DNA from 2 places in the Amycolatopsis sp. NPDC051371 genome. Region 1 is predicted to be linked to the other one. Evidence: riboswitches for the same ligand, from Rfam matches in the RefSeq annotation. Region 1 holds a riboswitch; the other holds the start of a gene.

The links. Region 1 has a riboswitch for glycine ahead of gcvP (aminomethyl-transferring glycine dehydrogenase). Riboswitches for the same ligand answer to the same signal wherever they lie in the genome.
Region 2: linked by a shared signal. The riboswitch ahead of gcvP (aminomethyl-transferring glycine dehydrogenase) and the one ahead of gcvP (aminomethyl-transferring glycine dehydrogenase) in region 1 are both predicted to bind glycine.

What each region holds. Positions count from the first base shown of each region.
Region 1 covers NZ_JBFBAG010000098.1:769-9,678, reverse strand. Annotated here, with positions in the region: gene AB0M59_RS53055 (hypothetical protein) at 1-439, opposite strand, end outside; gene AB0M59_RS53050 (hypothetical protein) at 755-985, shown strand; gene AB0M59_RS53045 (CDP-alcohol phosphatidyltransferase family protein) at 999-1,619, shown strand; gene gcvH (glycine cleavage system protein GcvH) at 1,722-2,108, shown strand; gene garA (glycogen accumulation regulator GarA) at 2,246-2,716, shown strand; gene AB0M59_RS53030 (MerR family transcriptional regulator) at 2,713-3,459, shown strand; gene AB0M59_RS53025 (bifunctional nuclease family protein) at 3,676-4,149, shown strand; gene AB0M59_RS53020 (MerR family transcriptional regulator) at 4,191-4,586, shown strand; gene trxA (thioredoxin) at 4,598-4,927, shown strand; gene AB0M59_RS53010 (TetR/AcrR family transcriptional regulator) at 4,924-5,556, opposite strand; gene AB0M59_RS53005 (MerR family transcriptional regulator) at 5,835-6,413, shown strand; glycine riboswitch at 6,456-6,554, shown strand; gene gcvP (aminomethyl-transferring glycine dehydrogenase) at 6,727-8,910, shown strand, end outside.
Region 2 covers NZ_JBFBAG010000018.1:65,629-74,947, forward strand. Annotated here, with positions in the region: gene AB0M59_RS22640 (glutamine synthetase family protein) at 296-1,660, shown strand; gene AB0M59_RS22645 (gamma-glutamyl-gamma-aminobutyrate hydrolase family protein) at 1,641-2,357, shown strand; gene AB0M59_RS22650 (aldehyde dehydrogenase family protein) at 2,354-3,721, shown strand; gene AB0M59_RS22655 (3-oxoacyl-ACP reductase) at 3,721-4,488, shown strand; gene AB0M59_RS22660 (hypothetical protein) at 4,485-4,682, opposite strand; gene AB0M59_RS22665 (helix-turn-helix transcriptional regulator) at 4,755-6,065, shown strand; glycine riboswitch at 6,235-6,332, shown strand; gene gcvP (aminomethyl-transferring glycine dehydrogenase) at 6,369-9,200, shown strand; gene gcvT (glycine cleavage system aminomethyltransferase GcvT) at 9,258-9,319, shown strand, end outside.

The DNA.
Region 1 (8,910 bases):
GCGGCCCGGATGTGCACAGCCAGCCGTCGACGGTTTCGTTCACCGCGTCGTTCGAGCCGGCGCCCTGGCGGCCGGCGATCTTGCGGTGGAAGTCGCCGACGAGCTTCGTCGCCGCGACGCAGCTGACGCCGGCGGAGCCGCTGTCGAACACGTAGAGCGTCAGCCCGCTGGCGGCGGTCACGGTGCCGCACGACCCGGGCACCGACGGCGGCGCCCCGGACGGCTTCGTCACCGGCGCGGGCGCGGACGAGCTGCCGTCGGCGGGTGGTGGCGGGGGAGGCGTGCCGGTCGACGCCGGCTGCGAGGACGAAGCCACCGGGGGAGCCGGAGAGGACGGCGCCTGGGCGGCCGGCTCGCCGGAGCAGGCCGCGAGCGCGGGCACGGCGAGGCAGGCGGCGAGCAACGGCCGCCACGTCCTCGTGGTGGTCGGGTGGGGCACCGCGATCGTTCCTCCCCGGTCAGGCTGGCCCGGTCATCCTGGCCCATCCGGGCCGGGGCCCCGTGGACCGACGCGCCCACAGGTGTGCGGCAGATTACTCCAGCCGGGTGGCGGCCCGGCCCGGTGGCTGCCGAAACACCGTCCACAATGGACTATTAACATTCCGTTCACGCTCCGAAACCTCACGCTGCCATCAAGAATCGATCGGTCTAATTCCGGCCGCGACGGTTAACGATCCGGCTCCGCGTGCCGAAGATCTTGGTGGAGGCCGACGAGCTTCCCGTCCCCGACACCCGTACCGAGCCCGTGAGAGCGATGAACGCCGACGCTGTGACCAGCCCCGAAACCAGCACCGACCAGACCCCCGGCCCGGCCGGCCCCCCGACCGTCCCGAGCAGCGTCGTCTGGTGCTGCGGCCGCCCCTACGTCCTCGAGGCGCGCCCGGGCCGCGCCCGCTGGATGGGCACCGACTACCGGGGCCGTCCCGAGGCCCTGAGCAGCGCCGAACTGCAGCGACGCGGCTGGAGCCGCCGCCGCGCGTGCTGACTACGCTGGCCGGGTGAGCACAGCCGCACCCGAACCAGCCGCTCAGGCGAGCGCCGCCGAGCCGTCCCTGCTGAGGCAGGCCTTCAACGTCCCCAACATGCTGTCGCTGCTGCGGCTGGCCGGCGTGCCGGTGTTCCTGTGGCTGCTGCTGGGTCCGGAGGAGGACGGCTGGGCGCTCGCGCTGCTGATGTTCGGCGCGCTGACCGACTGGCTCGACGGCAAGCTGGCCCGGTGGCTCAACCAGATGTCCCGGCTGGGCCAGCTGCTCGACCCGGCCGCCGACCGGCTCTACATCCTCGCGACGCTCGTCGCGTTCCTGGTCCGGGAGATCATCCCCTGGTGGGTCGTGGTGCCGCTCCTGCTGCGGGAGGCCGTGCTCGGCGTCTGCGTGCTGACGCTGCGCCGCCGCGGGTTCGCGCCGCCGGAGGTGACCTACATCGGCAAGGGCGCGACCTTCGTGCTGATGTACGCCTTCCCGTTCCTGCTGCTCGCGCAGGGTGGCTCGGACGTCGCCGCGGTCGCCCGGCCGATCGGCTACGCCTTCACCATCTGGGGCGGGGTCCTCTACGTCTGGTCCGGCGTGCTCTACGTCGTGCAGGCCCGCAACGCGCTGCGCGGCGCGGGCGACGACTGAGCGAGACCACTTTCCCCGGGTCGTGCCCGGCGGCTGCGCCGTGTGGGTGTAAGACTTCGCGCAGCACGTTTTCGCCAGTGAGGGCATGAAAGGGGACCGGCGGTGTCCGCTCCTGAAGAGCTTCGCTACACCGAGGAACACGAGTGGGTCGCCACCCGCGGCGAGGACACCCTCGTCCGCATCGGCATCACCGAGTACGCGCAGGACCAGCTCGGCGACGTCGTGTTCGTCGACCTGCCGGAGGTCGGCCGCCAGGTGAGCGCGGGCGACGTCTTCGGCGAAGTCGAGTCGACGAAGAGCGTGTCCGAGCTGTTCGCGCCGGTCGACGGCGAGGTCGTCGCGATCAACGACGCCGTCGCCGACTCGCCGGAGCTGATCAACAGCGACCCCTACGGCGAGGGCTGGCTGATCGAGATCCGGCTCGACGACCCGGCGGGGCTCGAAGCCCTGCTGGAAGCCGAGGCGTACGACGCCCTGACCAAGGGCTGAGCTCCGCTCCGAGCCGCCCGGACCGGCACTGCGCCGGTTCGGGGAGCCGGGGCTCGGAGAATCGATCAGGCACGGTACGTTGGCAGCTACACGTTCTTGAGTACTAGGCAACACAGCATGTGTGGAGGAGAGCTCAGGTGAGCACGAACGACGGGCCCGGCGGCGTTCCCCCGGAGCAGTCTCCGGAGCGGACCTCTGTCTTCCGGGCCGACTTCCTGGCCGAAGCCGAAGGCCACGAGTCCGCCCCGGCCGCGGAGGCGCCGGTCCAGGGCGTCGACGCCCTGCCCGCGGGTTCGGCGCTGCTGGTCGTGAAGCGCGGCCCGAACGCGGGTTCGCGATTCCTGCTCGACCGCGACACGACCAGCGCCGGGCGCCACCCGGACAGCGACATCTTCCTGGACGACGTCACGGTCTCCCGCCGGCACGCCGAGTTCCGGCGTGAGGGCGGCGAGTTCGTCGTCATCGACGTCGGCAGCCTCAACGGCACCTACGTCAACCGCGAGCCGGTCGACCAGGCCGTCCTCGCGGGGGGCGACGAGGTGCAGATCGGGAAGTTCCGCCTGGTCTTCCTGACCGGCCCGGGTCACGGGGGCCAGGGAGCGCAGTGACGGCGGCCGGGCGGCCACAGAACCACGGACTGAGCATCGGGGCCGTCCTGGCGCAGCTGCGCTCGGACTTCCCCGATGTCACCATCTCCAAGATCCGGTTCCTCGAAGCGGAAGGCCTGGTCCAACCGGGCCGGACGGCTTCGGGGTACCGGCAGTTCGCCGCGGCGGACGTGGAGCGACTGAGGTTCGTCCTGGCCGCCCAGCGGGACCACTACCTCCCGTTGAAGGTCATCAAGGAGCAGCTGGACGCGGCGGACTCGGGAGCCGGGCCCGCCGCGGACCTGCCCCGCCCGCCACGCCGGCTGGTACCGATCGACGCCCCCGCGGCGAACGTCGGCCTGCCGGTGGCGGACGACTTCACCACCGGCAAGGAGCTGCGCCTGACCCAGGAGGAGCTCCTGGAGCAGGCCGGCATCGATGCGCCCGCACTGGCCGAGCTGCAGCAGTACGGCCTGGTCCGGCCCGGCCCCGCGGGGTTCTTCGACCCGGACGCGGTGCTGGTCGCGCGAACGGTGAAGGCGATGACCGAATTCGGTATCGAGCCGAGACATTTGCGTGCCTTTCGCGCCGCGGCCGACCGCGAGGTCGGGTTGCTGGAGCAGATCGTGACACCGGTGTATCGGCACCGTGACCCGGAGGCCAAGTCGAGGGCCGACGAGGTGGTGCGGGAGCTCGCGGCACTGTCCGTGACCCTCCACACGCTCCTCGTCAAGGCCGGAATCCGCGGCGCCACGGGGTGTTGATCCGCAAGGGGGCACTGAGATCCTCTTTGCGGCCCCATGTCAATGACTGAATGTTCGGCACCGCATGCCGTACCGTGAAGGCAAGGGTTTGCGGCAGGCGAACCGAGATAGTCTCGACAGCGAGCACAGCGCAGGGATGACGGGTAGCGTCGCCAGAGGCGGCACAGACCCGTTCCGGCGTCTGGGCCCGTGTGCACGAGAGGGAGGCGAAGCCCGATGAGCGAGATGCGCGTCGTCGGTGTGCGGGTCGAGCTGCCCGCGAATCAGCCGATCTTGCTGCTGCGGGAGACCGAGGGTGAACGGTACCTGCCGATCTGGATCGGCTCGGTCGAAGCCACCGCCATCGCCTTGGAGCAACAGGGAGTCCGGCCTGCCCGTCCGCTCACGCATGACCTGCTGAAAGAGGTCATCGGGGCGCTCGGCCGGGAGCTCGAGCAGGTCGTCATCACCGACCTGAAGGAAGGCACGTTCTTCGCCGAGCTCGTCTTCGACGGCGACATCCGGGTCTCCGCCCGGCCGAGCGACTCGGTCGCGCTGGCCCTGCGGATCGGGGTCCCCATCCACGCCGTGGACGCGGTGCTGGAGGAGGCGGGCCTGATCATCCCGGACGAGCAGGAGGACGAGGTCGAGAAGTTCCGCGAGTTCCTCGACTCCGTGTCGCCCGAGGACTTCCGCGGAGCCGATACCTGAGACTTGCCTTGACGCGGACGTCAACGTCTAGCGTCGGGGGTATGCGGATCGGAGAGCTTGCGCAGCGCACGGGTGTCACCACCCGTGCGCTGCGGTTTTATGAAGCCCAGGGCCTCCTCGCGGCCCGTCGCTCGGCGAACGGCTACCGCGACTACGACGAGGACGACCTGCAGCTGGTCAGGGAGATCCAGACCCTGCAGACGATCGGCCTGACCCTCGACGAAACCCGCCCGTTCGTCGACTGCCTCCGCAGCGGCCACGAGACCGGCGACTCCTGCCTGACGTCGATCGAGGTCTATCGCCGCAAGCTCGAAGAAGCCGACGCACTGCTGGCCCGCCTCGGCGGCATCCGGGCGGAGCTGGCGTCGAAGCTCGCCGGCGCGCTGGCCCGGCAAGCGCCCGATCCCTGTGTCGTCCCCGACGCCCCGCGCCCGTGAAGGAGCTTGTCATGACTGCTGTTGCCGTTTCCGATGTCACCGATGCGACGTTCGCCGCCGAGGTCCTCGGCAGTGACGTGCCCGTGCTGGTGGAGTTCTGGGCCACCTGGTGCGGGCCGTGCCGGATGGTCGGCCCGGTGCTGGCCCAGCTCGCGGACGAGCGGGCCGGGAAGCTCGCCGTGCGGAAGGTCAACGCCGACGAGAACCCGGAGACGACGAGGTCGTACCAGGTCATGTCCCTGCCGACGATGATCCTGTTCCGGGCGGGCGAGCCGGTGCTGACGATCGTCGGCGCGTTCCCGAAGGCCCGGATCGAGGAACGCCTCGACAGCGTCCTCTAGGGCACGGTCGCCTTGACGAACGTGTCGGCCACCTCGCGGCCGTACTGCTCCAGGTCCAGCGACGGGTCGGCCGCGTAGGCCGCGGCCACCCCGTCGATGGCCTGCGCGACGGACATCGCCATCACCTCCGGCGTGAAGTCGCCGAACAGGCCCTCCGCCTGACCCTGCTTGAGCTGGCGGGCCAGCCCGTGCACCCGCATGTCGTCGATGAGGATCTTCGTCATCGTCCAGCCTTCGGCGTCGTCGGCGTTGGCGGCCATCTCCGTCAGCACCCGGACGCACTCGGGGTACGAGCGCAGGAACGCGATCGACGTCTCGATGTGCGCCCGCAGGTAGCCGGGCCGGTCCGCCGGGTCCACCCCGCCGCCGGTGCGTTCCTTGAGGAACTCGTTCTTCGTCTCGACCACCGTGCTCAGCACGGACTGCATCAGGCCGGCCCGGTTGGTGAAGTGGTACGAGATCATCCGGGTGCTGCTGAGGCCGGCGCGTTCCTTGATCTTGGCGAACGTGGCTTTCCGGTAGCCGAGGTCGGCGATGACGCCGATGGTCGCGCCGATGATCTGGGCCCGGCGCGCCGCCTCCGTCACGCTGAGGCCCATCTCGGCCATGAGGTCGGTGTTTACTCGCATGAGTAAAAATGTACTCGGCTGAGTAAAAGGGGGCAATAGGTTTGAACCACCGGCTCCGGGGTACGGCGAACGGCTCAAAGGCTCATCCGACCGTTGAGGCTTGCCGCGCGTCGCGTTGACCGGGTCTGTCCGGGCGCTTACCGTCGAAGGAGGTAAATCGTCACGGTGTGATTCACGGTCTGGGGCCGGACCGTGGCGGTTGATCTCCGGTGGGTCCCGCTCCTGGGACCGTCCGGCTGTCATTCGCCGGCCGTCCGGTCGGGCGAGGGGAGGCTTGCGTGGTCGAGGCTGGTTCCGAGAAGCAGCCTGTTGAAGTCGCGGCTGGCGAGCAGGGTGAGCTGTTCCCCGACGACTCGCTGCCGGACGAGCTGGTGGGGTACCGCGGTCCGGCCGCGTGCCAGATCGCCGGGATCACCTACCGCCAGCTCGACTACTGGGCCCGGACGAAGCTGGTCGCACCCAGCATCCGCACGGCGCACGGCTCCGGCTCGCAGCGGCTGTACTCGTTCAAGGACATCCTGGTCCTCAAGGTCGTCAAGCGGCTGCTGGACACCGGGGTCTCGCTGCACAACATCCGGGTCGCCGTCGACCACCTGCGCGTCCGCGGAGTCCGCGACCTCGCGCGCGTGACGCTGTTCTCCGACGGCACCACCGTCTACGAGTGCACCTCGCCGGAGGAGATCGTCGATCTGCTCCAGGGCGGCCAGGGTGTCTTCGGCATCGCGGTCAGCGGTGCCATGCAGGAGATCAGCGGCACCATCCACGATTTCCCGGCCGAACGCGCCGACGGCGGCATCGTCGAGCAGCACGAGCCGGACGAGCTGACCCAGCGCCGCAACGCCCGCCGGACCGGGTGATCACCACTACGGCGGACGGAGTAAGGTTCTCCCTGCGGTCGACGAATCCGCGCGGGAGAGTCCGAGCCACACCTTGAGCTCGGCGCCGAAGGAGCAAATCCTCCCCGGAACCTCTCAGGCACCCCGGACCGCGCGGACGAGACGCCTCTGGAAAGCGGGTCGTCAGGACACAACCTGATGGCCCCGCCGACGGTGCAAGCCCGGCTCAACCTCGGGCGAAACTCTCAGGCGCCTGCTTTTGCGGGTACGGACAGAGTGGGGAGGCCGAGACATCGTTGTCTCGGTCCATCCCCGCTGTCCCCAGGAGGCCCCTGTGAACCCGTCACTCGCCTCCCTGGAACAAGGCCTCCCGTTTGCCGAGCGGCACATCGGGCCCGGTCGGGATGAACTTCAGCGCATTCTCGACGTCATCGGCGTCGCTTCTCTCGACGAGCTCTCCGAGCGTGCTGTTCCCGAGTCTCTGCGCGCTTCCGCCGAGCCGCTTGAACTGCCGCCGGCTGCCACTGAAGCTCAGGCGCTCGCCGAACTTCGGGCGCTGGCCGGCCGTAATCGGCCGATGGCCCAGATGATCGGGCTCGGCTACCACGACACCGTCACTCCGCCCGTGATCCGGCGGAACGTGCTCGAGAACCCCGCCTGGTACACCGCCTACACGCCCTATCAGCCCGAGATTTCGCAAGGCCGGCTCGAAGCGCTGCTCAACTTCCAGACCATGGTCGCCGACCTGACCGGGCTGCCCGTCGCCAACGCCTCGATGCTCGACGAGGCCACCGCCGCCGCCGAAGCCATGACGCTCGTGCGGCGGGCCGGGAAGTCCGCGTCGAACCGGTTCGTCGTCGACGAGGACACCCTGCCGCAGACCCTCGCCGTGCTCCGGACCCGCGCCGAGCCGCTCGGCATCGAACTGGTCGTCGAAGACCTCTCGCAGGGCCTGACCGGCCTCGGTCTCGGCGGCGACTTCTTCGGGCTGCTGCTGTCCTACCCCGGCGCGTCCGGCGCGGTGCACGAGTTCGACTTCACCATCGCCGACGCCAAGAAGCACGGTGCGGCGGTCATCGTCGCCGCCGACCCCCTCGCCTTGACGCTCCTGCGTCCGCCGGGAGAGCTCGGCGCCGACGTCGCCGTCGGCTCGACGCAGCGGTTCGGCGTCCCGCTCGGCTTCGGCGGTCCGCACGCGGCCTACCTCGCGGTCAGGAAGGGCCTCGAGCGGCAGCTGCCGGGACGGCTGGTCGGCGTCTCGAAGGACGCCGACGGCGCGCCCGCGTACCGGCTCGCCCTGCAGACCCGCGAGCAGCACATCCGCCGCGAGAAGGCGACGTCCAACATCTGCACCGCGCAGGTCCTGCTGGCGGTGATGGCGTCGATGTACGCGGTGTACCACGGCCCCGAGGGGCTGCGCGGCATCGCGCTGCGCGCCCACCGGATGGCCACCGTGCTCGCCGCCGGTCTCGCCGAAGGCGGTGTCGACGTCGGGCACGGCGAATTCTTCGACACCGTCACCGCGGCGGTGCCCGGGCGCGCGCACGCGGTCGTCGCGGCGGCTCGCGACCTCGGCGTCAACCTGCGCCTCGTCGACGACGACCACGTCGGCGTCGCCTGCGACGAGACGACGACCCGTGAACGGCTTTCGTGCGTGTGGAAGGCGTTCGGCGTCTCGGTGTCCGATGTGGACGGTCTCGACGCGGACACGGCGGACGCGCTCCCGGCGCCGCTGCGGCGGACGAGCGACTTCCTCACCCACCCGGTGTTCCACGCCCACCGCTCGGAAACCGCGCTGCTGCGGTACCTGCGGCAGCTGGCCGACAAGGACGTCGCGCTCGACCGCAGCATGATCCCGCTCGGCTCGTGCACCATGAAGCTCAACGCCACCGCCGAGATGGAGCCGATCACCTGGCCGGAGTTCGCCGGGCTGCACCCGTTCGCGCCCGCCGAGGACGCCGCCGGTCTCCTGGAGGTGGTCGCCGACCTCGGCGCCTGGCTCGCGCGGATCACCGGCTACGACACGGTTTCCCTGCAGCCCAACGCGGGCAGTCAGGGCGAGTTCGCCGGGCTGCTGGCCATTCGCGCCTACCACCGTTCGCGCGGCGAGGGCGAGCGCGACGTCTGCCTGATCCCGGCGAGCGCCCACGGCACGAACGCGGCGAGCGCCGTGATGGCAGGCATGCGGGTGGTCGTCGTCCGCTGCGACGACGACGGCAACATCGACCTCGGCCACTTGCGGTCCACTGTGGACGAACATCGCGCCGACCTGGCCGCGATCATGATCACCTACCCGTCGACGCACGGGGTCTACGAGGACACCGTCGGCGCGGTGTGCGGGCTGGTGCACGACGCGGGCGGGCAGGTGTACGTCGACGGCGCCAACCTGAACGCGCTCATCGGCGTCGCGCAGTACGGCCGCTTCGGCGCCGACGTCTCGCACCTCAACCTCCACAAGACGTTCTGCATCCCGCACGGCGGCGGCGGACCCGGCGTCGGGCCGATCGGGGTCCGCGCG
Region 2 (9,319 bases), on a different contig from region 1:
CCGCCGCGCCGGACCCGGCCGGGTGGGACAGGCCCGCCGATCATGGCGGCCGGGCGGGCCCGGAGGCTACCGCGGACGTGCGCAACCGGGTCGCTGACCTGACATGAACGACTCTTTCATGTCACCTGGCGAGGTGAACGACCCTTTCATCACGTCCTCGCCGCAGCCCCGGCCTCCCCGCCGCGAGCCACCACTTCAATGGCTCAAGAAAATACCTTTGTTCCGGTTGACCCGCCGGGCGTCACCGGGTAGGAAGAAGCCGCAAAGGATTCGCATCAAACCTTTGGGGCGGCTGATGGCACGCAGACGAGGCATGCTCACGCTCGACGAGCTCCGGGCGCGCGTGGACGCGGGCACGATCGACACCGTGCTCGTCGCGATCACGGACATGCAGGGCAGGCTCCAGGGCAAGCGCTGCTCGGCGGAGTACTTCCTGGATGAGGTCGTCGGCCACGCCACCGAGGCCTGCAACTACCTCTTGGCCGTGGACGTCGACATGAACACCGTCGACGGCTACGCGCTCTCGTCGTGGGAGAGCGGCTACGGCGACTTCGTGCTGCGTCCCGACTTCGAGACGCTGCGGGAAGTCCCCTGGCAGGAGGGCACCGCGCTGGTGCTGGCCGACGTCGAGCGGGTGCAGGGCGGCGGCGTCGCCGTGTCGCCGCGTCAGATCCTGCGCCGGCAGCTCGACCGGCTCGCCGAGCGCGGGCTCGCCGCCTACGTCGGGACCGAGCTGGAGTTCATCGTCTTCGACGACACCTACGAAGCCGCGTGGGACAAGCGCTACCAGGGCCTCAAGCCCGCCAACCAGTACAACGTCGACTACTCGATGCTCGGCACCGCGCGCCTGGAGCCGCTGCTGCGCCGCATCCGCAACGAGATGTCCGGCGCCGGGCTCTATCCCGAGTCCGCCAAGGGCGAGTGCAACCCCGGCCAGCAGGAGATCGCCTTCCGCTTCACGGACGCGCTGAGCACCTGCGACAACCACAGCGTCTACAAGAACGGCGCCAAGGAGATCGCCGCGCAGGAGGGCAAGAGCCTCACGTTCATGGCGAAGTACAACGAGCGCGAGGGCAACTCCTGCCACATCCACATCAGCCTGCGCTCCACCGAGGGCCGCGCCGTCATGGCGGGCGACCACGACCACGGCTTCTCGACGCTGATGGAGCAGTTCCTCGCCGGCCAGCTCGCCGGGCTGCACGAGCTGACGTACTTCTTCGCGCCGAACATCAACTCCTACAAGCGGTTCGTGCCCGGCAGCTTCGCGCCGACGGCGATCGCGTGGGGGACCGACAACCGCACCTGCGCGCTGCGCGTCGTCGGCCACGGCGACTCGCTGCGCGTCGAGAACCGCGTGCCGGGCGGGGACGTCAACCCGTACCTCGCCGTCGCCGCGCTGATCGCCGCGGGCCTGCACGGCATCGAGAACGAACTGGAGCTGGAAGAGCCCTTCGTCGGCAACGCCTACCAGTCCGACCGGGGAACGGTCCCGACCACGCTGCCGGAAGCCGCCGCGGCCCTCGCGGGCAGTGAGCTGGCGCGTGAGGCGTTCGGCGAAGAGGTGGTCGAGCACTACCTGAACGCGGCGAAGATCGAGGTCGACGCCTACAACGCCGCCGTCACCGACTGGGAGCGGGTCCGTGGCTTCGAACGCCTCTGACGACCGCCCGGTCATCGGCCTCACCAGCTACCTCGAACCCGCGAAGTTCCTGGTCTGGGAGACCGAAGCCGTGCTGCTGCACCGGTTCTACGTCGACTGCGTCGTCGCGGCGGGCGGCATCCCGGTGCTGCTGCCCCCGGTGTCGGACGCCTACGACAAGCTCGTGTCTACTGTGGACGGACTCGTGCTGACCGGCGGCGCCGACGTCGAACCCGGGCGCTACGGCCAGGAGCCGCACCCCGCGACCTACACCCGGCCGAACCGGGACGTCTTCGAGTTCGGCCTGTTCGAGGCCGCCCGCAAGGCGGGTAAGCCGGTGCTCGGCGTGTGCCGCGGCCTGCAGGTCATGAGCGTCGCTCTCGGCGGCACGCTCGCCCAGCACCTACCCGAAAGCGCGCGCACCACCGAACACCAGCCCGCGCCGGCGACCTTCGGCCGAGGCACCGTCACGCTGGCCGAAGGCAGCCGGGCGGCGGCGATCCTGGGCTCCGAGACCAAGACCCTGTGCTACCACCACCAGGCGATCGACCGCCTCGGCGCAGGCTTGCAGGCGGTCGGCTGGGCCGCCGACGGCACGATCGAGGCCGCCGAAGTACCGGGCGAGTTCACCTTGGGCGTCCAGTGGCACCCCGAGCAGGACAGCGACGACGTGCGGCTCTTCGCGGCCCTCGTCGACGCGAGCAAGGAGAGGGCATGACCAGCACTTTCGACGTCCTGAACCCCGCCACCGAGGAGGTGGTGCGAACGGTCCCGCTGACCAGCGCCGAAGAGGCGGACGCGGCGATCGCCCGCGCTCAGGCGGCGTTCCCGGCGTGGCGCGACGTCACCCCCGGCGACCGCGCGCGGCTGCTGCGCCGCTTCGCCGACGCCGTCGAGGCCGACATCGAGAACCTCGCCCGGCTCGAGGTCGAGAACTCCGGGCACACCATCGGCAACGCCCGCTGGGAGGCGGGCAATGTCCGTGACGTCCTCAACTACTACTCCGCCGCGCCGGAACGCCTGATCGGCCAGCAGATCCCGGTCCCGGGCGGGGTCAACGTCACGTTCCAGGAGCCCTTGGGCGTGGTCGGCGTGATCGTGCCGTGGAACTTCCCGATGCCGATCGCGGGCTGGGGCTTCGTGCCCGCGCTCGCCGCCGGCAACACCGTCGTCCTCAAGCCCGCCGAGCTGACGCCGCTGACCGCGGTCCGGCTGGGCGAGCTGGCGCGCGAGGCCGGCATTCCCGAGGACGTCTTCCAGGTGCTGCCCGGCAAGGGATCCGTGGTCGGGCAACGGTTCGTGGACCACCCCGGCGTGCGCAAGGTCGTCTTCACCGGCTCGACCGAGGTCGGCAAGCAGATCATGGCCGGCTGCGCGGCGCAGGTGAAGCGCGTGACGCTGGAGCTGGGCGGCAAGAACGCGAACATCGTCTTCGCCGACTCCGACCTGGAGAAAGCCGCCGCGACCGCGCCCTACGGCGTCTTCGACAACGCGGGCCAGGACTGCTGCGCGCGGTCGCTGATCCTGGTGCAGGCGAGCGCGTACGACCGCTTCATGGAGCTGCTCGAACCCGCGGTGCACGGGGTCGTCGTCGGTGACCCCGGCGACGAGAAGACCGAGATGGGCCCGCTGATCTCGGCCGCCCACCGGGAGAAAGTGGCTTCCTACGTCCCGGACGACGCGCCCGTCGCGTTCCGCGGCAGCGCGCCGGAAGGCCGGGGCTTCTGGTTCCCGCCGACCGTCCTCACCCCGCCCGACCTGCGGCACCCGGCCGTGGCGGACGAGGTCTTCGGCCCGGTCGTCGCCGTCGTGCCGTTCGCCGAGGAGCCCGATGCGATCCGCATGGCCAACGCGACCGAGTACGGCCTGTCCGGGTCGATCTGGACCCGCGACGCCGGCCGCGCGTTCCGGGTGGCACGCGGTGTCGAAGCCGGCAACCTGTCGGTGAACTCGCACTCTTCGGTGCGCTACTGGACGCCGTTCGGCGGCTTCAAGCAGTCCGGCCTCGGCCGCGAGCTGGGGCCCGACGCCACGGCGGCGTTCACCGAAACCAAGAACGTCTTTCTCAGCACGGAGGAGTAATGGTCCAGCGTTTCGAAGGCCGCGTCGCGGTGATCACCGGCGGCGCGAGCGGCATCGGGCTCGCCTCGGCCCGCCGTCTGGCGAGCGAAGGCGCGAAGGTCGTCATCGGGGACCTGACGCCGGCCGAGGGCAAGGCGGCCGCGGACGAGGTCGGCGGCGCGTTCATCCAGACCGACGTCACCGACGCCGAGCAGGTCGAGAACCTGTTCCACAGCACGGTCGAGCAGTTCGGCTCGGTCGACGTGGCGTTCAACAACGCCGGGATCTCCCCGCCGGAGGACGACTCCATCCTGACCACCGGCATCGAGGCGTGGGAGCGGGTCCAGCGCGTCAACCTGACGTCGGTCTTCCACTGCTGCAAGGCCGTCCTGCCGCACATGCAGCGGCAGGGCCGCGGTTCGATCATCAACACGGCTTCGTTCGTCGCGGTGATGGGCGCGGCGACGTCGCAGATCTCCTACACCGCGTCCAAGGGCGGGGTGCTCGCGATGAGCCGTGAGCTGGGCATCCAGTTCGCGCGGGAGAACATCCGGGTCAACGCGCTGTGCCCGGGACCGGTCAACACCCCGCTGCTCAAGGAGCTGTTCGCGAAGGACCCGGAACGCGCGGCGCGGCGGCTGGTGCACGTGCCGGTCGGCCGGTTCGCCGAGCCGTCGGAGATCGCGGCCGCGGTCGCGTTCCTGGCCAGCGACGACGCCAGCTTCATCACGGCGTCGCAGTTCCTGGTCGACGGCGGCATCTCCGGCGCGTACGTCACCCCGCTCTAACGCTTGGTCGGTTTCTTGACGCCGTAGACCTCCCGCAGGTAGCTCCAGGCGGCGTTGAGCTTCTTGCGCTCTTCGGAGACCAGCTTTTCGCGTCGGCGGAGCACCCGGACGGCGATCTCGGAGGCGAGGAACGCGCCGGCGGCGAAGGTCAGCACGCCGACGATCAGGGTCAGGGCGATGATGGTGGTGGTCATGGTGACCAGCGTCGATGCCGGGTGGGCGATTCGTCCCTGCGCAAAGCTAGCGGGTTTCGTTAGCTTTGTGAGGTGACGCACTGGCGCGCCGACGAGTGGGCGGAAGCGGTCCGGACCGGCATCCGGGCCAGGGGGCTCTCCCTGGACGAGGCCGCGCGCCGCATCGGCGTCCCGACGTCGACGCTGCGCAGCTGGATCGAGCACCGGCACGCGCCGAAGGTGACCGTCTTCGACCACTGGGCGCAGCTCGCCGAGGTCACCGGGCTCGGGGAGGCCGAGCTGCTGCGCGTCGCCGGCGTGCTGCCCGACAGCCTCGCGAGCCCGGTGCACGTCGCCCAAGCCGCGAAGGCGCTGCGCGAGGGCATCGACCAGGCCGGGCAGTTCCTGCGGCAGGCCACGGCGCTCGTCTACTCCTCGCCCGGCACGCAGGTGGCCAACCTCATCGCCGCGTCGCCGGTCGACTGGGAGATGCGGATCCGCTCCGCGACCCGCGGCGACGAGGTCCGCGTCACCTACCACCACTACGTCGGCATCGTGGCGCCGCGGGACTTCCCCCACGACGACGCCGAGGTGCGCCGGATCCTCGAGCACGACGTCCTCGGCGAGCTGTGGCGGCCGCTCGGCCTGTACTGGCGGGTCGCCGAGGTGCACGACTGGCACGAGCCGCCGCGGCTGGTGATCCAGGTGCCCGAGCAGGAGGCGACACGCCCGCCCGCGTCGTCGCCGGTCGTCGCCGCGCCGCCGGTCGTGGTGCTGTCGCCGATCTGGGGGTACGGCGAGCTGCTGGCGTCGCTGGTCGCCGACGGCCTCGGGTTCGGCAACGTCGACTTCCGCTACTTCGGCCTCCCGGACGCGATGGCCGACCGCGTCCGGATCACCGCCCGCGAGCTGGCCGAGCCCGCGCCGCGGCTGGTGCACTCGGTTCCGCCGATCATGCTGCTGCACGGACTGGCCGTGCCCGACCTGACCGGCCGCCTCCCGCTCGTGGTCCGCTACGGCCCCCGCATGCGCGAGCGGGCAGCGCGCATTTACCGCGAGCCGCTGCTCGAAGCGGGGTTCTCGGACCCGCTGGCCGGGGCGCGCGCGATCGAGGAGGCGGTCGCGGCCGGGATCCCGCCGGGCTGCGCGTACTACGAGGTGACGCTCGACGACGCGGACGTCTTCGACGGCGACAGTCCCTCGCTGGACCGGCTCAACGACTCGGTGGCGTGGTTCGCCGAGCAGATCGTGGAGCAGGTGCTGCTGGGGGCCGGCCACCCGCCGGTGCCGCTGGGCGGGCCGCTGAAACGGCTGGTCCTGCCGTCCGGCCGGGTCCGGCGGCCGCCGTCGCTGGCCGGGCGGGTGGTGCGGCGGGTCGCGGATCGAAGCGGACTCGAAGGCTGATGTGGCGTTGGCCCGATGAAGTAGACGGACCTCGAAGGCGGCAGGTACGGTAGCCGCCACAACTGCAGATCGGGCCGTCGAGCCGAGGCGGGAGAGCCCTCACGAAGTCAGTGGGGCACCGAAGGAGCAAACTCCCCAGAATCTCTCAGGTACCTGTTACCGCTTCGCGCGAGGCCACTCTGGAAAGCAGGCGCACCCGCGCCTCACCCAAGGTGAAAGCCGTGTCCACACGGTGAAACTCTCAGGTGCCATGACAGAGGGGGAGTTCCCAGCGCACCCGTGTGCCCGGCCCGAGGAGCTCCCATCACTTCCACGCAGTTCGACGCCCGCCACATCGGCCCGTCCGAGGCCGAACGCGCGAAGATGCTGGCCGAGTGCGGCTACGGCAGCCTGGACGCCCTCGTCGGCGCGGCCGTGCCGAGTGCCATCCGTGCCACCGCTGACCTGCGGCTTCCGCCCGCCGCGTCCGAAGAGGACGCCACCGCGGAGCTGCGCGCGCTCGCCGCGCGCAACCGCCCGATGACGCAGATGATCGGCCTCGGCTACTCCGACACCGTCACCCCCGGCGTGATCCGCCGCAACGTCCTCGAGAACCCGGCCTGGTACACCGCGTACACGCCCTACCAGCCGGAGATCTCGCAGGGCCGGCTCGAAGCGCTCCTCAACTTCCAGACGATGGTCGCCGACCTGACCGGGCTGGCCACCGCGAACGCGTCCCTGCTGGACGAGTCGACCGCCGTCGCCGAGGCCGTCACGCTGATGCGCCGCGCGTCGAAGTCGAAGTCGAACAAGGTCGTCCTGGACGCCGAGTGCCTGCCGCAGACCATCGCCGTCGTGCGCACCCGCGTCGAGGCCCTGGGCATCGAGGTCGAGGTCCGTGACCTGCTCACCGGCCTGCCGGACGACTTCTTCGGCGTTGTCGTCCAGTACCCGGGCGCGTCCGGCGTGCTGCGCGGCCGCGGCTTCTACCACGCGATTTCCGAGTCGGCGAAGGCCGCGGGCGCGCTGTTCACCGTCGCCGCCGACCTCCTCTCGCTGACGCTGATCACTTCGCCGGGCGAGTTCGGCGCCGACGTCGCCGCCGGGTCGACGCAGCGCTTCGGCGTCCCGGTCGGCTACGGCGGCCCGCACGCCGGGTTCATGTCGGTTCGCGCCGGGCTCGAGCGCTCGCTGCCCGGGCGCCTGGTCGGCGTCTCGGTCGACGCCGACGGCAACTCCGCCTATCGGCTGGCGCTGCAGACCCGTGAGCAGCACATCCGCCGCGAGAAGGCGACGTCGAACATCTGCACCGCGCAGGTCCTGCCCGCCGTGCTGGCCGCGATGTACGCGGTCTACCACGGTCCGGACGGCCTCAAGCGGATCGCCCAGCGCGTCCACGGCCTCGCCGCCGGCTTCGCCGGGGCCCTGCGCAAGACCGGCGTCGAGGTGGTGCACGAATCCTTCTTCGACACCGTCGTCGCGCACGTTCCCGGCCAGGCCGCCGAGGTCCACGCGGCCGCCCGCGAGGCCGGGATCAACCTCGGTCACGTCGACGCCGACCACGTGCGCGTCGCCTTCGACGAGGTCAGCACCCCGGCGATCGCCGCGAAGGTCCTTCGCGCGTTCGGCGTCGAGGACGAGGTCAACGACGGCGTCGCGCTGCCGAACGGCCTGGCCCGCGAGAGCGGCTTCATGGGCCACGAAGTCTTCGGCACCCACCGCTCCGAGACGGCGATGCTGCGCTACCTGCGCCGGCTGTCCGACCAGGACTACGCGCTCGACCGCGGCATGATCCCGCTCGGCTCCTGCACGATGAAGCTGAACGCCACCACCGAGATGGAGCCGATCAGCTGGCGCGAGTTCGCCGGCATCCACCCGTTCGCGCCGGCCGAAGACGCCGGGGGCTACCACACGCTCGTGGAGCAGCTGGCCGACTGGCTGGCCGAGGTCACCGGCTACGACAAGGTGTCGCTGCAGCCGAACGCGGGCAGCCAGGGCGAGCTGGCCGGCCTCCTCGCGATCCGCGCGTACCACCGCGCGAACGGTGACGAGGGGCGTGACGTCTGCCTGATCCCGTCGTCGGCGCACGGCACGAACGCCGCGTCCGCGGTGCTCGCCGGGATGCGCGTGGTCGTCGTCAAGTGCACCGACGAGGGCAACGTCGACCTGGCCGACCTGCGGTCCAAGGTGGATACCCACCGCGACACGCTCGCCGCCATCATGGTCACCTACCCGTCCACGCACGGCGTGTACGAGCACTCGATCGACGAGCTGGGCAAGATCGTCCACGACGGCGGCGGCCAGGTGTACGTCGACGGCGCGAACCTCAACGCCCTGCTCGGCCTGGCCAAGCCGGGTGAGTTCGGCGGCGACGTCTCGCACCTGAACCTGCACAAGACCTTCTGCATCCCGCACGGCGGTGGCGGCCCGGGCGTCGGCCCGGTCGCGGTGCGCGCGCACCTCGCGCCGTACCTGCCGAACCACCCGCTGCTGGACGCCGCCGGCCCGGCGACCGGCGTCGGCCCGATCAGCGGCGCGCCCTACGGCTCGGCGTCGATCCTGCCGATCTCCTGGGCCTACGTCCGGATGATGGGCGCGCCCGGCCTGACCGCGGCCACGAAGGTCGCCGTGCTGGCCGCGAACTACGTCGCCTCGCGGCTGGCCCCGCACTACCCGGTGCTCTACACCGGGCAGGACGGCCTGGTCGCGCACGAGTGCATCCTCGACCTGCGGCAGATCACCAAGGAGACCGGTGTGACGGTCGACGACGTCGCGAAGCGGCTCATCGACTACGGCTTCCACGCGCCGACGATGTCGTTCCCGGTCGCGGGGACGCTGATGGTCGAGCCGACCGAGTCCGAGGACCTGGGCGAGATCGACCGGTTCATCGCCGCGATGATCGCGATCCGGGCCGAGATCGACGAGGTGGCTTCCGGTCGCTGGAGCGCGGAGGAGTCGCCGCTGCGCGGGGCGCCGCACACCGCCGAGACGCTGGTCGGGGAGTGGGACAAGCCCTACGACCGCGAGCTGGCCGTCTACCCGGCCGGGGTATCGCGCAAGAACAAGTACTGGCCGCCGGTGCGGCGCATCGACGGCGCCCGCGGTGACCGCAACCTCGTCTGCTCCTGCCCGCCCCTCAGCGAGTACGGGTCGTGAGTGTGAAACAGGGTTAGAACACTGTTTCTCACTCACGACCACCTACGGAAGGCGAACATGTCTCGCGAAACCTCCCTGCACGGAGTCCACAAGGGACTCGGTGCGCTGTTCACCGACTT